3 regions of the Fontibacillus forbon genome follow, and region 3 is predicted to be linked to each of the others. Evidence: riboswitches for the same ligand, from Rfam matches in the RefSeq annotation. Region 3 holds a riboswitch; each other region holds the start of a gene.

Region 1 (5,656 bases), on a different contig from region 3:
AGGCGGGAAGAGCATTACTTTCGTGGCGGACAAAGCAGGAGAGTTTTTGTATTCTTGCAATATTTCTTGCGGGAAAAACCATAAACAAATGACCGGAAAGCTGATCGTTAAGTAAAATAGAAAGTTGAGGGCTGATTAACTGGAGAACCTCCAGTTAATCTTCGGCCGAGTGGCTTAATCCGCGAATTAAATGGAAAACCTCCAGTTAATATGCCGCAATGACGTCTTTAAGGAGATATGTGGCAAAATAGATGGAGGTTTTCCCGTTATTTATGCAATAATGCTACAAATCAGCAAATTAGCTGCAGGAAATCCAGTTAAATGCCTTCTGACACCGTCGCCCAATGCATATCAAAACGAGCCCTAGAAAGATAATCTAGAGGCTCGTTTATTTTTATGTTTATTATAGTTGATTCGAGATTTCGGTCCAGTGCGGTTCGGATTAAAAATAGCCGAGCTGTCTTTTGGCTTCTTCGGACATCATGTACGGAGACCAATGGGGTTCCCAGACGAGATCCACTTCAACTTCGTTGACTTCCATCTGTTCCTCCAGGATGCGCTTGACGCCGCCTACGATCGTATCATGCATCGGGCATCCCGGGGTTGTGAGCGTCATCTGAACATAAATGCGTTCTCCCTGATCACGGATGTCGAAGACAAGGCCCAGATCAACAATGTTGACGCCGAGTTCGGGATCATAAACTTCCTTCAGCCATTCGCGGATTTGCTCTGTTCTATCCATGTTATCCATACCTCCATTTATCGGGAAAATACGAGTGCAATAAGTGAAATATAAGCAAGGGAAACCAGTGAAAATGCAACGCCGGATATGGCGATGACGATCTGGGAATCAAACGCGATTCCTGCCAAGACGGCCAGAATGGCGACGGCGATCAGCGTCAGGCCAAGGCTCGCTTTCTTTTCGTTCAATAAATCGGCCATCACGGGTGTGCCGGGCTTGCCGACCTGTTTGCCATATTTGTGGGTCCACCACAAAAAAGGAACGATTTTGGACGAATAGCACAGAATCATGAAAGAAACCCAGCCGCTCAGATAAACCCAGCCTACCATCAAGAGAGTCTTCGTATTCAGCAACTGATCCGGTGACCCTGCGAGCTTCAGCAGGAGAGCGACGGCAAAGACCGCAAAGACTTGATTCCCGTAAAGCGACCAGCTAATCCCGGTTCCGGGATTGCGTTTATGACGCTTTTTGCGGATTTGCAGCAAGTGAATATTGTACGTAACCAAGGCAATCACAATGATCAAGAGGGAGATCCACAACACTCTGTGGTTTAGACCAAACAGGAAAGAGATGGTCCCCAGCAGCACGCCGGCATTCCATAATGCCAGAGTGACGTATTGCAACCGGGTCTTATAGTCATGGGACAGGAAGAACATCGGGAACAGTTTATAACTGAAACCGGTGATTAGCAGGCCAAACCAGCCGAGCGTCCCGAGCCAGATATGCGCGCCGAACAGATTCTCGTGGAATTCGCCGAACCAGCCAGTGGCGAAATCCAGGCCCATGGCCATGCCGAACAATCCCGTCAGTAAAAGGTAGAGCACGGCGCAACCCGTACTGATCGTAATTGAATTCCATTTGGCTGCCCGGATTAAAGTCACGGCCATGTTCCAGGCAAAGACGATAATTCCGGCGAAGGCCAGGGTGGCAAAACCGGCGATCCAGGATATTTCCCCTTGAATAAAGCCGAACAGAAGGCCGAAGAGGCCGATGGTAAAAAGGAAATAATGGATGTAACCAAGCCGTTCGCTGTAAATATTCGATTGCAAAATGACGTTGATCAACTGATAAACGGCTCCCATGGCGAACATGGTTGCCCAGCCGAGCACGAACAGATGGACGTGAAACCAGCCGGTCGGGCCGCGAATCCCTTCCCCGATCCAACCGGTCAGCGACATCACCGACGTCACGTGAAACAGCACGAAGCCGAAAATTCCAGTGATGATAAACAGGAAGGGGAGACGTGACATGGATGACATGGCTTAACCCTCCTTATACTTTAAGCTTTGGTGATCGTTACTTTTGCCGATCCGTCCGGTTGTTCTTCAACGGTGAACGGGCAACCCATACTGTTCAGTTCCTCAATAAGAAATACAGGGACCCTGTCATTGTGGATCAGGACCCGATCTCCCGGGCGGCTGCGATCAAGAGCGGCAAGCGTGCGCATCATCGGCTGCGGCGGCTCCAGGCCGCGGTTATCCAGTTCGATCACCTTCGTTTGATGATCAGCTTCGGCGGAAAGGGCCTGATCCGAAGAAGTTGATGCCGGCTTGGCATCTTCCTTCCCGGTGGTTGGCTGCTCGTCAAGCCAATGCTTGTTCTTTTTGTTTACGAACGTCGTAATCCAGTGTTCCTTATCCTCCTGCTGAGATTTACCCGCATAACCCCGCATTTTCAAAAAACCAAGCAACGGTGTAGGCTTAAACGTGGCATGCAGGACGAAAATATCGTCTGCTTCCAGTGTTTTAACGGTATCCATGATTAGCTGGAACGGTTCCAGCTTTTTGCGCAGCTGGTCTCTGACGTCCAGTTCCACGATTTTTGCTTCGTCTCGATTCATTTGAATCACCTCTATCTCATTATAAAATGGCTGTATTGACGGATTGTGATTTCTGTCACAGGCTTTGTTGCAGGTTTCAAAATCCCTTCGTCTCGATTCATTTTGCGGTTTTACTAATGGGTCATCGTGGGCTCATGCGTGTCTTTGCCGTCTTTCGTAACCCGCAATATGGCCGTTGCTCCTTTTGAGGCATGCTTTAGCTGATGCGTAAGAATTGGGTAATCGCCTTCCTCCGTCACCGTAAATTCAACGACAGCCGATCCTCCTGCCGGAAGCATAACGGTCTGTAACCCATACATGATGTTTTTCGGATTGCCGTCAATGTAGACCCTGTCCATCGTCGTTCCTACAACATGGAAAGATGATACTTCGTTTGGCCCCACATTACTGACATATAGCCGGATGTTGTCTCCTACTTTGGCGAGAAGCGGGTGGTTTTTCAGCGTAAAGTCATCCCCGTTAAAAACGACATACTCCGGTTCTTCATTCATAAAAGCGTCCTCATCATGCTCCCGATACCACTCGCTTTGCACGATCGTAAATTCCCGGTCGATCTCGGCATCCGTCGGATAGCCGGTTTTCGGTTCCACGATGATCGTTCCGTACATGCCGTTTGCCACATGCAGCAGGACAGGGCTTGTGCCGCAATGATACATAAAAATACCGGGGGTATCGGCGGGATAAGTAAAGGTTCCTTGTTCGTCCGGCATAACGTCTACGAACTTTTTGCTTGGCGCGGCGTGAACCGCATGGAAATCCATCGAATGCGGCATGTCGGGATCCATATTTTTCAGCGTAAAGCTCAGCGTATCCCCCTCCTTAACCCGGAGCACTGGACCGGGAACCGTTCCGTTAAAGGTCCAGGCGTTATAAAAAACGCCTTCCGAAATTTCCACATCCGTTACCTGGGCGGTCATTTCTATATGAACGGTGTCGCCATCGCGATGGATAACCGGTTCTACCGGGTGCTGATTGACTTTTTGAACCTCCTGTTCCGGTTCGGATTCGCTGACTTGAGCCGGGGGAGGAGCAAGCCAGACCACCGAAATTACGATGAGGCAGGATAGGATGAAAAAGGCCGATTTCGCAATTTTCATAGGGGCGAACCTCCTTGAAGAAAATACAATTTCAATAACTTAAGATTAAGATGAATTCGGACCCCCCCTTGTGACGGAAAGCACATTTTCGGACGTGTCGGAAATTCGTAACATCTCTTATTGCTATTATTTCAATATATGAAAAATTCACAATAGAAATTCAAATCCCCGTTCCAGTTACTCCGAATATAATCCATCATATCTCCTTTTCTAGAAACCTATCATCCATGTATAAAAAGACAATTAATCCAACTGTTGTGAATATTTCATATATTGGGTATATTTAAAGGAACGGGGGTGAGGTGAGCGAATGGCATTCATGATTGCCCAAAGGGCGTATATCAAATTGTATCTGATTACTAAAGTGGAGCATCGCAGAGGATACGGATATCAAATACTGGAAGAGTTGAAGGAAGAATTCAAACCGTTCGGCTATGTGCCACCGCAAAGCGAGATTTATCGCGCTCTCCATGAGTTGGTGCAGGAAGGTGTTTTGTACCGGACCAAGCAGTTGAAAGGAAACGATCCGAGTGTGGATTTTCAGGAAATCGTCTTATACCACTTTACTGATGACGGTGCGGAGAAAGCAGCACTATACAAGAAACAAATTAAAACGGACCTCGACCGCTGCATCGGCATGCTTCATAAGGCGGTAGCGGATAATTTCGTTTGAATTAATCCGAATCCGATAAGATTACTGTTGAATTATGTCACAACAATCGGTAGTATTTAGTGCATATTCATAACTGAATATTGTGGGAATAGGTGTTCCAGCCGCGGCTGGAGCTTAAAAGGGAAGTCCGGTGCAATGCCGGCGCGGTCCCGCCACTGTAACAGAGAAGTCGTGATGCGTATCATGCCACTGGTGTCCAGGACACCGGGAAGGCTGTATCCGGCGATGATTCTGGAGCCAGGAGACCTGCCTGTTCTAGCAACACTGCTGTACCTACGGGAGATAGGGAGGTGTTAAAGATCGAGCCATCGCATCTGTATACGAAGGTCTTCTTTAGCATTGACTAGAGAAGGCCTTTTTTGTGCAGCTTTATTCATTCGTTATTTGTGTCAATCAATCAACCAACCGGTAAGGAAAAGAAGGGGAGGAATGAGATTTGAACAAGATATTGAGCGGCAATTCGGGCTATCCTAGGATCGGTAGAGAGCGGGAATGGAAAAAGGCGATCGAGGCTTTTTGGAGCGGAAAGATCGGTGAGGAGGACCTGCACGACCGGCTTGGCGAAATCCGCCGCAATCACTGGAAATTGCAGAAGGAAAAAGGGATCGACTTGATACCGGTCGGAGACTTCACCTACTACGATCAAGTCTTGGATACGGCCGTGATGTTCGGGCTTGTTCCGGAACGATTTGAATACCATGGCGGGCCGGTGCCGCTCGCTACATACTTTGCTATTGCCAGAGGCAACAAAACCGCTGCAGCCAGCGAAATGACGAAATGGTTCAACACGAACTATCATTATATCGTACCCGAACTTGAGGGAAGAGAGCCGGAACTGACGGTGAATATTCCGCTGTCTTACTACCGGGAAGCCAAGTCGGAGTTGGGGATCGAAGGCAAGCCGGTACTGTTGGGGTTGTATACTTTCCTTAAACTGTCCAAAGGCGCTTCAAACCGTCTTCAGGAGTGGGGCCATAAACTGCTGCCATTATATGTGCAGGTTTTGCGCGAATTACAGGACGAAGGTGCAGCCTGGGTGCAGGTGGATGAACCGGCACTGGTCACCTCGGTATCGGAAGAGGACTTAAAGCTGGTTCAAGAGATATATGAAACCATCTCTCGTGAAGTCCCGGGGTTATCAATCTTGCTGCAAACTTATTTCGATGCCGTAGAAAAGTATGAGCAAATCGTTGCTTTGCCGGTGAAAGGAATCGGTCTTGATTTTGTGCATGGAAAAGAGGGGAATTTACAGGCGCTTCGTCAATTTGGATTTCCTGCAGACAAAACGTTGGCGGCTGGTGTGG
Region 2 (5,656 bases), on a different contig from region 3:
AGAGAACTGTGCCGGATGGAGCTTCGCGCTTTGTTTGGAGAAGAACCGGGATCATTATCATATATAGAGAGTCCTTTGAGGATCGAACCGAACAGGAGCCCGTTTGTTTCCATGCGGGTAGATGTTCTGTTCACCGGTCATTCGCTTGAAGAGATCATCACGTATGCAGCGGGAATAAAGCTGGAGGGAAGCACCTTCAAAGTACTGTATCTAAAAAACGGTTTGAAGCGAAGTTATGAGGAGCAGAGGCAACTGGAACGGCGAATTGGCGCGCATATCAGGGGGACGGCGAAAATGCGCCATCCGGACATAACGTTTGGGCTGCTTTCGTATAATGGCGGCTGGATGTTCGGCATCTGCCGTCAGGCAGACCCGGTCTGGCAGCAACATAAGCATAAGCCAAGGAATTACTCCACAGGACTGCCTGTTGCGATGGCTCGGGCGCTCGTGAATATCGGCATCCCTGATCCGAAAGGGATCAGGGCGATCGATCCGTGCTGCGGGATGGGCAATGTGCTGATCGAGGCGCTGTCCATGGGTGTCGATATCTTCGGCAGGGATTTGAATCCGCTGGCCATCCGGGGAGCCCGGGAGAACCTGGCGCATTTCGGGTATGATGACCCGGGGCTACTTTCGATTGGAGATATGAATCATGTGAGCGGGCATTATGATGCAGCCATTCTGGATATGCCTTACAATTTGTGCTCGGTGTTGCCGCAGGACGAAAAAAGAGCCATGCTATCGAGCCTGCGCCGGTTCTGCGAGACTGCTGTGGTGGTGTCGAGCGAAGAGTTAGAGTTCGATTTGCAGGCTTGCGGTTTTCAAATTAAGGACTACGGTCAGGTAGTGAAGGGTTCTTTTGTCCGTAATGTTTGGGTATGTCAGAGTTAAGAAACATCTATATATCACAACAAAATATAACATAACGTGTTATATCTATAAAATAGACATAGAAATTTGAAGAAAAATGTATTAAATTTCCGAAAAAACTCTTTTTATGTCTTAAGTCCTATTCTATAATGTAAGATAAACTTACATAAGAGGAGTGGGAACAAATGAATCAACTCCGCGGGATCGAAAGAAATGCATCCGTACTGGGTATGGGGGCGGCCTTTTTATTGTTTATCATGGCTTTATGGCAAAAGTTATCCTGGTATATGCCTTTCGTGGCCCTGATAGCCTTTATATGTTTTGCAACGCTCTCATGGAGTTTCCTAAAATTTCGACGCGAAGGACAAGAGACTTCCTCCTCGCTTCCTTCGGCAGCTCCGCCGGAACATGATGATAAAGGGCATTCCGAAACCGATTGGATCGTGATGGCCAATGAATCTCTGGTTGCGGCGGACAGGCTGCAGGCTGCCGTGGGAGAAGTGAACGAGAGCATGGAGCAACTCCAGCATTTATCCGATATTTCCTCTGTGGAGGATCTGAAGCTGAAGCACAGCAGTGAACGTTCTTTGGAACAGGTGCAGGAAAGTTTGGCTGCCATGCAGGAAGTTGCTACCTCCGCATTTCGGATTCAGGAGGCGGCGGATCAACTGCATATCCGCAGCGAGAAGACGCTGTCCGAAGCTTCGCGGATCACGGAAGCCCTCGCAGAGGCAGACGGGACGATTCGCTCGCTGGCGGAGTCCCAGCAGTCGATCAACGGACCGATGAACGATCTGGAGCGCAATACGAGACAACTTGGAGCCTTATATCGGGAGCTTGAAGGGATATCCGGCGAAGTATTGCTGCTCGCCCTGAATGCATCCATTGAGGCGGCAAGACTGGGGGAACAGGGTAAAGGTTTTGACGTAGTGGCCATGAGAATGCGCCAACTTGCCGAGCAGAGCAGCAAGGCGATCGGCAGTTCCGCCCCTCTGTTCCGGCAAATCACGGATGAGGTGGACCGGGTTAAGGATACGCTCCGGGATGGAAGAAAATCGGCGATGGACGGCATCGAATTGCTGAAATCGATGGGGAAGGACATCCTGTTCATTTCCGACGAGGTGGCCGAAGTGAACGGGCTGGTGGCCGAGACTGGACGGCGAAGCCGGGAACAATCGGAGATGACGCGGAATATGGAAAGCATGATGAAGGAAGTTCATGCGGGCCTTAACCGGAGTATCTCCCATGTGGAGGGTGCCTTGTCCCGGATGGAATCCCAGAGGGGGCATATCGGCAAGCTTCAAAGTGTTGCCGGCGGCCTGCACCGGGCGCAAGAGGAACTGCTATCTTCGTTGGAGGCGGTCCGGGGAAGTTCGGCCTCGGAGGAAACGGAGGAACAAAAAGCTGCGGTACGGGAACTGGGCCTGGTTTATGCCAGAAGACTTCAGGAAACGGCGAACAACAGCACAATGCTCTTGATGCGGGAATTTGAGCACCGCGTCGTTTTGGAGCGGCTCCTGGAAGGGGAGACGGGACTGGAAGCCGCATGGACAAACCGGTCCGACGGTTCTTTTGTCGTATCGATTCCAGAGGCGGGACTGCTCAATGCCAAGGGTCGCGATTGGTTCCGAGGTGCCATGAACGGGGAAACGGTCATTTCGGAGGTTTATGTATCGGCAATCACCAAGCGGCGTTGCATCACTTTGTCTGTTCCCATTTTAAAAGAAGGAGATGTTATCGGGGTATTGGGGGCCGATTTGTCCGTAGATCATTAAAGTTAGAATGACCGTTATGCTGGCCGATAGCCCGTATCGCATATTGTAAATTTTAAGCTTATCCCCTATAATCCATAGAGAAAGAAAGCCTAGATTCAAGCGAATAGAAAGTGCCCGTAGGTCCTGGAGCATGCTTGCCGCAAGCTTCGGGTTAAAAGGGAAGCCGGTGTAAATCCGGCACGGTCCCGCCACTGTGTACAGGGACGAAACTCATTTTGCCACTGTCGTACGGAAAAGTATGATGGGAAGGCGAGTTTTCGTCGCGGCCTGATAGTCAGGAGACCTGCCAACGGGAGTTTTAGACGGTCCTTCGAGGAAAGGATAACGTTCTGCTAATGAAGACGGAAACCGGTCTTGCGTGATTGACTTGAAGTTTCCGTAAATGACTTTGTAGACGTAACCCATCCGCTCAGGATGGGTTTTTCTTGTGGAATAGGGCTTCGCTTTGGCTCAGGCGTTTCTTAAAACAAGAAACCCGAAGGAGAGGGACTAATGAAGAAGTGGACTAAGGTTTGGGGGATTTGGCTGCTGGCGCTTTTGCTGCTCGTTACCGCCGGTTGCGGAGCGAATAACACAAACAGCACGGCGGACAATAGCAACAACGCGGGTCAGACTCAAGAACAGCAAACAAACGGTGCAAACGCACCGGAGCAGGAAGAACTTCATACGACTTACCCGCTTACCGTAAAGGATGCTTACGGAAGTGAATTTACGTTTGAATCCGCACCGCAGCGGATCGTCTCGCTGGCACCTTCGGAGACGGAAGGCTTGTTCGCCCTTGGTTTGGATGAACAAATCGTTGGGGTTTCCGATAACGACGACTACCCTGAAGCGGCTAAAGATAAGCCGAAAATGGGCGGTTTTCAGGTGAATGTTGAAGCGGTAGTAGCAGCGCAGCCGGATCTGGTACTGGCTGGAAGTCTGATCGGCGAAGATACGGTCAAGAGTTTGACCGATCTCGGGATGAAAGTGTTTCGCTCCAATCCCAAAACGATCGACGGGGTAATGGACAATATTAAAACGGTCGGCGAGATCACCGACCATCAGAACGAGGCAAAAGAAGTAACCGAACAAATGAAAGCTGAGCTGGACAAAGTTACCGAAGCCGTTAAATCTTTGACAGCCGATCAGAAGAAGAAAGTGTATATTGAGTTTTCTCCCGGTTGGACCGTAGGCAAAGGCGAGTTTATGGATGAAATGATCACACTTGCCGGCGGGGAAAACGTGGCTTCCGACATTACCGGTTGGAGCGAGATTAACGAAGAAAACATTATTAAAGCAAATCCGGACGTCATTTTATATGCGAAAAGTGTAATCGATGAGAATAACCGTACATTGGCCGAAATTATCAAAGGCCGCGGCGGCTGGGATCAAATCACGGCTGTGAAGGAAGACCGCATTGTGGGAATGGATGACAATTTATTGAGCCGTCCGGGTCCGCGCGTGACTCAGGGATTAATTGAAGTAGCGAAAGCGATTTACCCGGATTTGATCCAACCATGAGGTCAAAGCTGGCAGGTTACGGGACGATCGGCCTGGGATTGCTTCTCTTTACGCTGCTGATCTGCATCGGGTTCGGTTCCGTTCACTTGCCGGCAGGTGAAATCGTCGGGATTCTGCTGCATCGGATTCCGGGTCTCGGAGAATGGATCGAGCCTGATTGGAGCGTGGCTTCCGAACAAATCGTGATGCAGGTACGCCTGCCGCGCGTGTTGCTTGGCATGTTGGTAGGAGCTTCGCTTTCGGTGGCAGGCGCCGCGTTTCAAGGCGTGCTCCGCAATCCGCTTGCAGATCCCTTCACCTTGGGGGTTTCCTCGGGTTCGGCGTTAGGCGCGGCCGTGCTGATCTTTTTCGGCTGGCAATTTTCACTGCTCGGCATATTCACGCTTCCGGTGGTAGCTTTTCTGACCGGGGCGGCTACGCTGTGGATCGTAATGCGGCTGGCCAGGGAGAATGGAAAAATCCCGATCGAGAGTTTGATATTATCGGGTGTGGTTATGCAGTCTTTTCTCGGTGCGGTCGTCTCCTTTCTGACGGCGATGTCGAAAAGAACGGTAAATGAAATATTGTATTGGACGATGGGAAGCCTGAGTCTGCGAGGATGGTCGTATACGGCCATCCTGCTTCCATATTTGGCGTTGGGAGGATTGTTCCTGTGGAGCCGTGCCCGTTCCCTGAACCTGCTGGCATTGGGTGAACGTCAGGCGTCTCATTCCGGGTTGAATGTGGAGTCGACGAAGTTGGTCATTTTGCTCGTGGCTACGCTGATGACTGCCGCGGCCGTATCGGTTTCCGGCGTGATCGGGTTTGTCGGCCTTGTGATTCCCCACATGATCCGGCTCATCACGGGTCCGGACTATCGGCTTATTATCCCGCTCTCCGCGCTCGGAGGCGGCATTTTCATGATGTGGAGCGACCTTGCGGCCCGCTCGTTGCTTGCGCCAACGGAAATCCCGCTCGGGGTAATCACGGCTTTTGTCGGCGCTCCGTTTTTCGCTTTTTTGTTATATAAAAAGAAAAAAGCGCGGGAGAGGGAGATGTCATGATCGAGGTGAAGAATGCCGCAAAATCATATGGGCGTCTGAACGCGTTAAGAGATATCGATTGGAAGATAGAGCCCGGGGAATTTTGGGGAGTGATCGGGCCTAACGGAAGCGGAAAAAGCACTTTGCTTGGTCTGATTTCCGGGATTGAGTCACCGGACCGGGGCCAAATCAAACTGGCTGGTCATCCGCTGTCCTCATACAGCCGTAAAGAGTTATCCCGGAAGCTCGCGGTACTTCAGCAAGACGGGCTTCCGCCCGTTTCTTTTACCGTCCGGGAAGTCATCGAAATGGGCAGGTTCCCTTTTCAGGATTGGCGGGGAAGGGAAAAAGACGGACAAGCGGAGAGATTAATGCAGGATATTATGGACAGGCTGGAACTTGGAAGTCTGGCAGAACGCCCGCTAAGCAGTCTCAGTGGGGGCCAAAGGCAGCGGGCCGCGCTTGGTAAGGTAATGGCGCAACAGC
Region 3 (5,656 bases):
GACCCCGCTGAGCAGCGGGTTGTTTTTGATGTCGGTGATGATTTCCAGTTCGCGCTCCGGCGTCAGCAGCTCGCCGTAATTGAAGTTCCAGGTGGCTGCACTGAAGCAGCCTTTGCAGTAATGCCGGCAGCCGCTGACGAAGATGGCGGCACGAAGGCCTTCGCCTTCATTGATGGATTCCGGGTAGTAGCCGCATATGTTCATGAATCGTGTTTCACCCGGTCGCGGACTTCGGCCTGCTTCGCGGCATTGAAACGGGTCTGAAAATCACCTGTCAGATACCCGGTCACGCGGCGCAACCGGCGGATATAAACGTCCTTCTCGTGGCTATTGCAGGAAGGGCAGGTGGCCCCGATGATGCCCTCAAACCCGCACGCGGAGCAGCGGTCGATCGGATGGTTGATGCTAAAGTAGCTGACCTGCTGCGACAATGCATATTGAACGATTTGCAGGAATGCCGCCGGATTGCTGCGGGCGTTTCCGTTCAACTCGATATAAGAGATGGCTCCCGCATTGCACAGTCCGTGGAACGCGGCTTCCAGCCGAATCTTTTTCGCGGCGCTAATCTTGTAGTACACAGGGATGTGGAAAGAATTTGTGTAATACTCCCGGTCGACGACACCCGGCACCGTGCCGTAGAAAGCCCGGTCACGCTTGGTGAATTTGCCGGACAACCCTTCCGCCGGCGTGGCGAATAACGTGATGTTCAGGTTGTGCAATTCGCCTTGTCTGTCGCAGTAGTCGCGCATATAGGCAATCAGATCGTAAGCTTTTTGGTAAACCTGTTCGTCTTCGCCATGATGCTTGCCGTACATGGCCTTCATGCATTCCGCCAGCCCGATGAATCCGATGGACAGGGAGCCGTGTTTGATCAATTCGCCGACGTTTTCCTCCGGGTCCAGCTTCTCGCCGCCTTCCCAAACGCCTTCGCGCATCATGAAATCGGACGCTTTCGCTTTTTGCGCGGCTTGGATTTTGAAGCGATGAAGCAGTCCTTCCAGCGCGATGTCGAGGTAATGGTCGAGTTCATGGTAGAAGCCGCGCTCATCCGCAACGTTTCTCCGTCCCAACGCGATCCCGTGCTCAAGTCCGAGCTTGACGAGGTTTAGCGTATTAAAGGAAAGATTGCCTTTTCCGGACAGGTGATTGCGTCCGAAGCGGTCGCTCAGCACCCGCGTGCGGCAGCCCATCGTAGCGAATTCGGTATCCGGATCGGTTGGATCGTAGTGCATGAGATTCAACGGGGCATCCAGGTTGGCGAAGTTCGGATACAGCCGCTTGGCCGAGCATTCCGCCGACTTCAAAAAGAGATGATAGTTCGGCTCGCCCGGGTTTTGGTTGACGCCTTGCTTGCATTTGAAAATCTGGATCGGGAAGATCGGCGTTTCTCCGCTGCCGAGTCCGCGCATCGTAGCCGTCAGCAGGGAGCTGATGACGAGTTGGCCTTCCGGCGACGTGCAGGTGCCGTAGTTGATGCTGGTGAACGGAATTTGTCCTCCCGCGCGGCTGGACATCGTATTCAGGTTGTGAATCAGACTCTCCGCGCCTTGCAGTGTCTCGCTTTCGGTTTCTTTTAACGCATATTTAAAAGATTTCGGATATTGGGCTTGAAGGTCGCTGCGGCTCATGTCGATTACACCGCCAAAGTCCGCCTCGCCATTGCCTTCCTCGAAATACTCCAGTCCTTTGCGGAAGTATTTGGCGAAGGATTTTGCCACGTAAGGAGCCAGGTCGTAATCAAGCATGTTGGCCGATACGCCGCCGTATTGGGAGTTTTGCTGGGATTGGAAAATAATCGCGACGAGCGCCATCGCGGTCATGATCGAGTTCGGCGGACGGACGCTGCCGTTGCCGGTGTTGAAGCCTTCGCGCAGCAGTTTGGCAAACGGAATGAAAATGCAATTCGTCGTGCCGATCGCGTATTGATCGAGGTCATGCACATAGACTACATTGTCCTTGATCGCCTGGACGACCCGGGGCGGCATGACAAAATGGTTTGCATACCATTTCGAGTACTCGCTGCCGAATTTGCTCATTTTGCCGGAGAAGCTTTCCCCGTTCAAGTTGGCGTTTTCCCGCAAGACCTCCAAATTCGAGCTCTCGACGATTTCTTCGCCAAGGCGGATAACCTCTTCCATCATTTGCTCCCGGTTTGTTTCCGTATCGATCCGATTCATTAATGCCATGTAATAGTTCTCCTCCCCGATAACTAGGTAAAATCCCATATAAAAAGCATTTCCAACCCGGCAAGGCCGAAAATGCCCGAATGTCTCCAGAATGATAGCTGTAGGAAGGCGGAACCATGAAGTCAAAATCAAAGCTATGTAAGAGCTGCATCGGACACCTCCCTGTTCCTCGCAGGTTAGCGCGGTGTCTTCCAAACGGGCAGGTCTCCTGGCTTTCGGTCATGCGCCGGCGCCTTCCCGGGGGAGTTATAGAACTCCCTTAGTGGCATTATGCCGGCGAATTGCCTTGGGATGATCACAAGAGATTCCCAAGCGCTCCGATTACAGTGGCGGGACCGCAGCGGATTCGCACCGCCTTCCCTTTTAAGACCCGGCGTCTAGGGCGCCGGACCACCCGTTCACACTATATTTTGTTGTCTTGTAAATATATTAACCCCATATATTGTGTTTGTAAATGGGCCTAGCTTAAATTGAACGGCTGAAAAAAATGAAAAATCCCCTGAAAGCAACCGCAGTGCGGTCCAGCGGGGATGAAAAATTTTTTTGAAATTTTTAGTCCGAAAATTCCGAAACCAGGTTTGTCCCATGGATTATCTTGGAAGCTCCTGGGCGTATTTTTTTCTTAGCTGATTCAACTCGTTCAACTTGTGCAGATGATCCTCCGGATTCCTCATTCCTACCGCGACAATCAAATTTTCTACTATAAACGTAGGGGCAATCATGGAGTGGAATTCCCACGTTTCTCCCCGGCTGGCAAACAGCGTGATATCGCATTGATCGGAAAAGTCGGCAACGAGCCGGTCCGTGATGAGCAAAGTCCGGTAACCGGTCTCTTTGGCATGATCGACGATCACCTTCGCTTCCGGCAGCAGCCGGACGAACCCGAACAGGACCACGAGATCTTCCCCTGTCAGGTGAAGAAGATCCTCAAACAACTCGCTCCCGCCGCGGTCCAAGCGATGGAGAGACAGGCCGAATCGGCCGAGCCTGTAATGAAGCAGCTCCGTGAGCCCGGCCGAAGGGCCCGGACCATAGATGTAGATGCGCCTTGCCGAGGTCAGGGCGGTGACGGCGGCTTCGAAGGAATCGGCAGAGTAGTGGGTCAGCGTTTCTTCGAGATGCCTCATGCTTGTTGCGAGAAACTGCTGGGGGAGCGGGCTGGCGTCCGCTTTGTCCATAATGTTTTTCATTTTTGCCGCAGGCGTCACATCGAGTTGACTCCTCAGCTTGGTTTTGAAATCTTTTATATTTTTGAAACCGACCGTGCGCCAAAACCGCGAGACCGAGGCAATGCTCAGCCCCAGCGCGTCGGCAATTTCCTGTTCGGTGGAGAACAGGACGGTTTGCGAGTTTTTTTGGATATAATCCGCAATTTTAAACTGGCCCGGTGACAGGGCCTCGGTATTCCAGTCCAGCTTCACGAGATATGCCCTCACTTTCTTTGTCTGGTGCTTGATAGAAATAGATTAACATACCGGATTTAATAAGGGCAAAAGCGATACGTATCCAATCGGAGAAACAAGGGGCGCGTTGATGATGACGTGTATTTTTTCATTATTATAATTTATGTAATTTTATTTACATGATTTTAACGTTCCCGGACATCGAATTTAATAATTGGATTCTATATTGGGATTAGCCTGAAGCAAGGGCGTTTGAACAACTTAATTCAAGGAGGGGAAGCAAGTGATTCGGTCCCAAAAAAGATATGTGCTTACGCAATCGCAAAAAATGATGGTGTTTATTTTGTCTATGTCCCTGTACGGCTTGTCCAACATGATTACGGAGCTGATTCCATCCCTGCGGCTCGGTCCGGTGGAATTTTCGGTGGAGTACTTCGCTTTTATTCCGTTGACGCTATGCATTCTGTTCCATCCGTTTTATGCCGCCGTCGGCGCGGCGCTGGGCGAAGTGATTTTCGGCGAGATCATGCTCGGCCAGTTCGGCGGTCTCGGGGAGCTGGAGAAATTTATCGGATTTTCTCTAGCTATGTTCATTGCCGGGAGTCTCGTCAATGATCCGCGAAATCGCAGGCAGGTCGGGATTGCCGCGATTACCGGGGTTGTCATCCACCAGTTTATCAGCAGCGCGGTAGACATTGCCAAGGTATGGGTGGGGGTAGAGGAATTTGAAGCCGTACCGGGCTTGGCGCAAAGCGTAGTGGTCGTAGAAGGGGTTTCTTTTCTGAATGACGTCTTGTTCTCCGGTATTCTGTTCGCTCTGTTGCCGACCTTGTATCTGGTGCCCCGATTGTACGGCAAAATCGAACCTTTGCTCGGCATGAAACCGCGCGATAACCGGGTGAAATATTCGTTGGGTGAAATCATAGCTCCGCGACTGATCGTTATCTCGATTGTTCTGGCTCTTGTAGCGGTAGGCGCAGAGTTTCTGGCTGAGTCGGATATGGCGTTGATCGACTGGGATGCGGATTTCCTGGAGAGCATCGGCGGATGGTTCATCTGGGTCAGTATCGGTGCGGCGGCGATCGTGGCGCTGATCACGATTCTGCTGCTGATTCGCAAAGGCAAAAAAATGCCGCAACATATGGATGGGAGCGGTCAGGTTTAATGGGGAACGAAAACAATATCGTTGTCATGGAAGGGGTCAATTTTACATATCCGGGTGCCGAGCACCCGGTGCTGAACGGAGTTTCCCTGGAGATCAAGCGCGGCGATTTTGTCGCCGTGATCGGCGGAAACGGTAGCGGTAAATCCACGTTGTGTAAAACGCTGAACGGATTGATACCGCACTATTATGTGGGAGATTACGAGGGCAGCGTTCAAGTGAACGGGCTGGATACGCTCAAGCATAACGTGGCACAGCTGTCCCGTCATGTCGGTTACGTGTACCAGGATTTTGAAAATCAATTGATCCGTCCGACGGTATTGGACGACGCGGGATTCGCCCCGCTTAATTATGGCTTCGAAGACTATAAGGAGCGCGGACGCCGGGCGCTCCGGCTGGTTGATCTGCAATGCGATCCGAAGGAATTCATCTGGCAGCTCAGCGGCGGGCAAAAGCATCAGCTCGCCTTGGCCGGTGCGATCTCGCTCGATCCCGACATCCTGATCATCGACGAGCCGGTTGCGCAGCTTGACCCAAGCCATGCCGGGAAGATTTATGATCTGTTACGGAATTTGAACGAGTGCCATGGAAAAACCATTATCGTGATCGAGCATCATACCGAGTTTATCGCCGAGTACTGCAAGACGGTGGTGCTTATGGATGCGGGGCGGGTTCTCTGGTCCAAGCCGGTAAAGGAAGCGCTGCGCGAGCTGGGCCAACTGGAGGCGAGTCATATTTACCCGCCCCAAGTCACGCAGGCCGCTGCGAAAGTGTTCGAGTCCGGCATGGGGCTTGATGCTAGAGGGACCGGAGAAGAAGCAGGGGCAGGGGGGCACCGGTACCCGGTTACCCTGGAGGAAGCCGTGCAGTATTTTGGCCGACTCCAGGAGGAGCGATATGAGGAG

Evidence for each region. Region 3 has a riboswitch for cobalamin ahead of ACLB09_RS16900 (anaerobic ribonucleoside triphosphate reductase). Riboswitches for the same ligand answer to the same signal wherever they lie in the genome.
Region 1: another riboswitch for cobalamin. It lies ahead of metE (5-methyltetrahydropteroyltriglutamate--homocysteine S-methyltransferase); the one in region 3 lies ahead of ACLB09_RS16900 (anaerobic ribonucleoside triphosphate reductase).
Region 2: another riboswitch for cobalamin. It lies ahead of ACLB09_RS11605 (ABC transporter substrate-binding protein); the one in region 3 lies ahead of ACLB09_RS16900 (anaerobic ribonucleoside triphosphate reductase).

Annotation. Positions count from the first base shown of each region.
Region 1 is NZ_JBKGFV010000002.1:117,340-122,995, reverse strand. It holds gene ACLB09_RS07250 (cupredoxin domain-containing protein) at 1-115, shown strand, start outside; gene ACLB09_RS07245 (metal-sulfur cluster assembly factor) at 443-742, opposite strand; gene ACLB09_RS07240 (hypothetical protein) at 760-2,001, opposite strand; gene ACLB09_RS07235 (DUF2249 domain-containing protein) at 2,022-2,582, opposite strand; gene ACLB09_RS07230 (multicopper oxidase domain-containing protein) at 2,696-3,679, opposite strand; gene ACLB09_RS07225 (helix-turn-helix transcriptional regulator) at 3,990-4,352, shown strand; cobalamin riboswitch at 4,426-4,620, shown strand; gene metE (5-methyltetrahydropteroyltriglutamate--homocysteine S-methyltransferase) at 4,789-5,656, shown strand, end outside.
Region 2 is NZ_JBKGFV010000002.1:1,003,290-1,008,945, reverse strand. It holds gene ACLB09_RS11615 (TRM11 family SAM-dependent methyltransferase) at 112-891, shown strand; gene ACLB09_RS11610 (methyl-accepting chemotaxis protein) at 1,056-2,645, shown strand; cobalamin riboswitch at 2,747-2,950, shown strand; gene ACLB09_RS11605 (ABC transporter substrate-binding protein) at 3,138-4,148, shown strand; gene ACLB09_RS11600 (FecCD family ABC transporter permease) at 4,145-5,191, shown strand; gene ACLB09_RS11595 (ABC transporter ATP-binding protein) at 5,188-5,656, shown strand, end outside.
Region 3 is NZ_JBKGFV010000004.1:240,274-245,929, reverse strand. It holds gene nrdG (anaerobic ribonucleoside-triphosphate reductase activating protein) at 1-204, opposite strand, end outside; gene ACLB09_RS16900 (anaerobic ribonucleoside triphosphate reductase) at 201-2,186, opposite strand; cobalamin riboswitch at 2,368-2,599, opposite strand; gene ACLB09_RS16895 (MurR/RpiR family transcriptional regulator) at 2,777-3,607, opposite strand; gene ACLB09_RS16890 (cell division protein FtsQ) at 3,873-4,754, shown strand; gene ACLB09_RS16885 (ABC transporter ATP-binding protein) at 4,754-5,656, shown strand, end outside.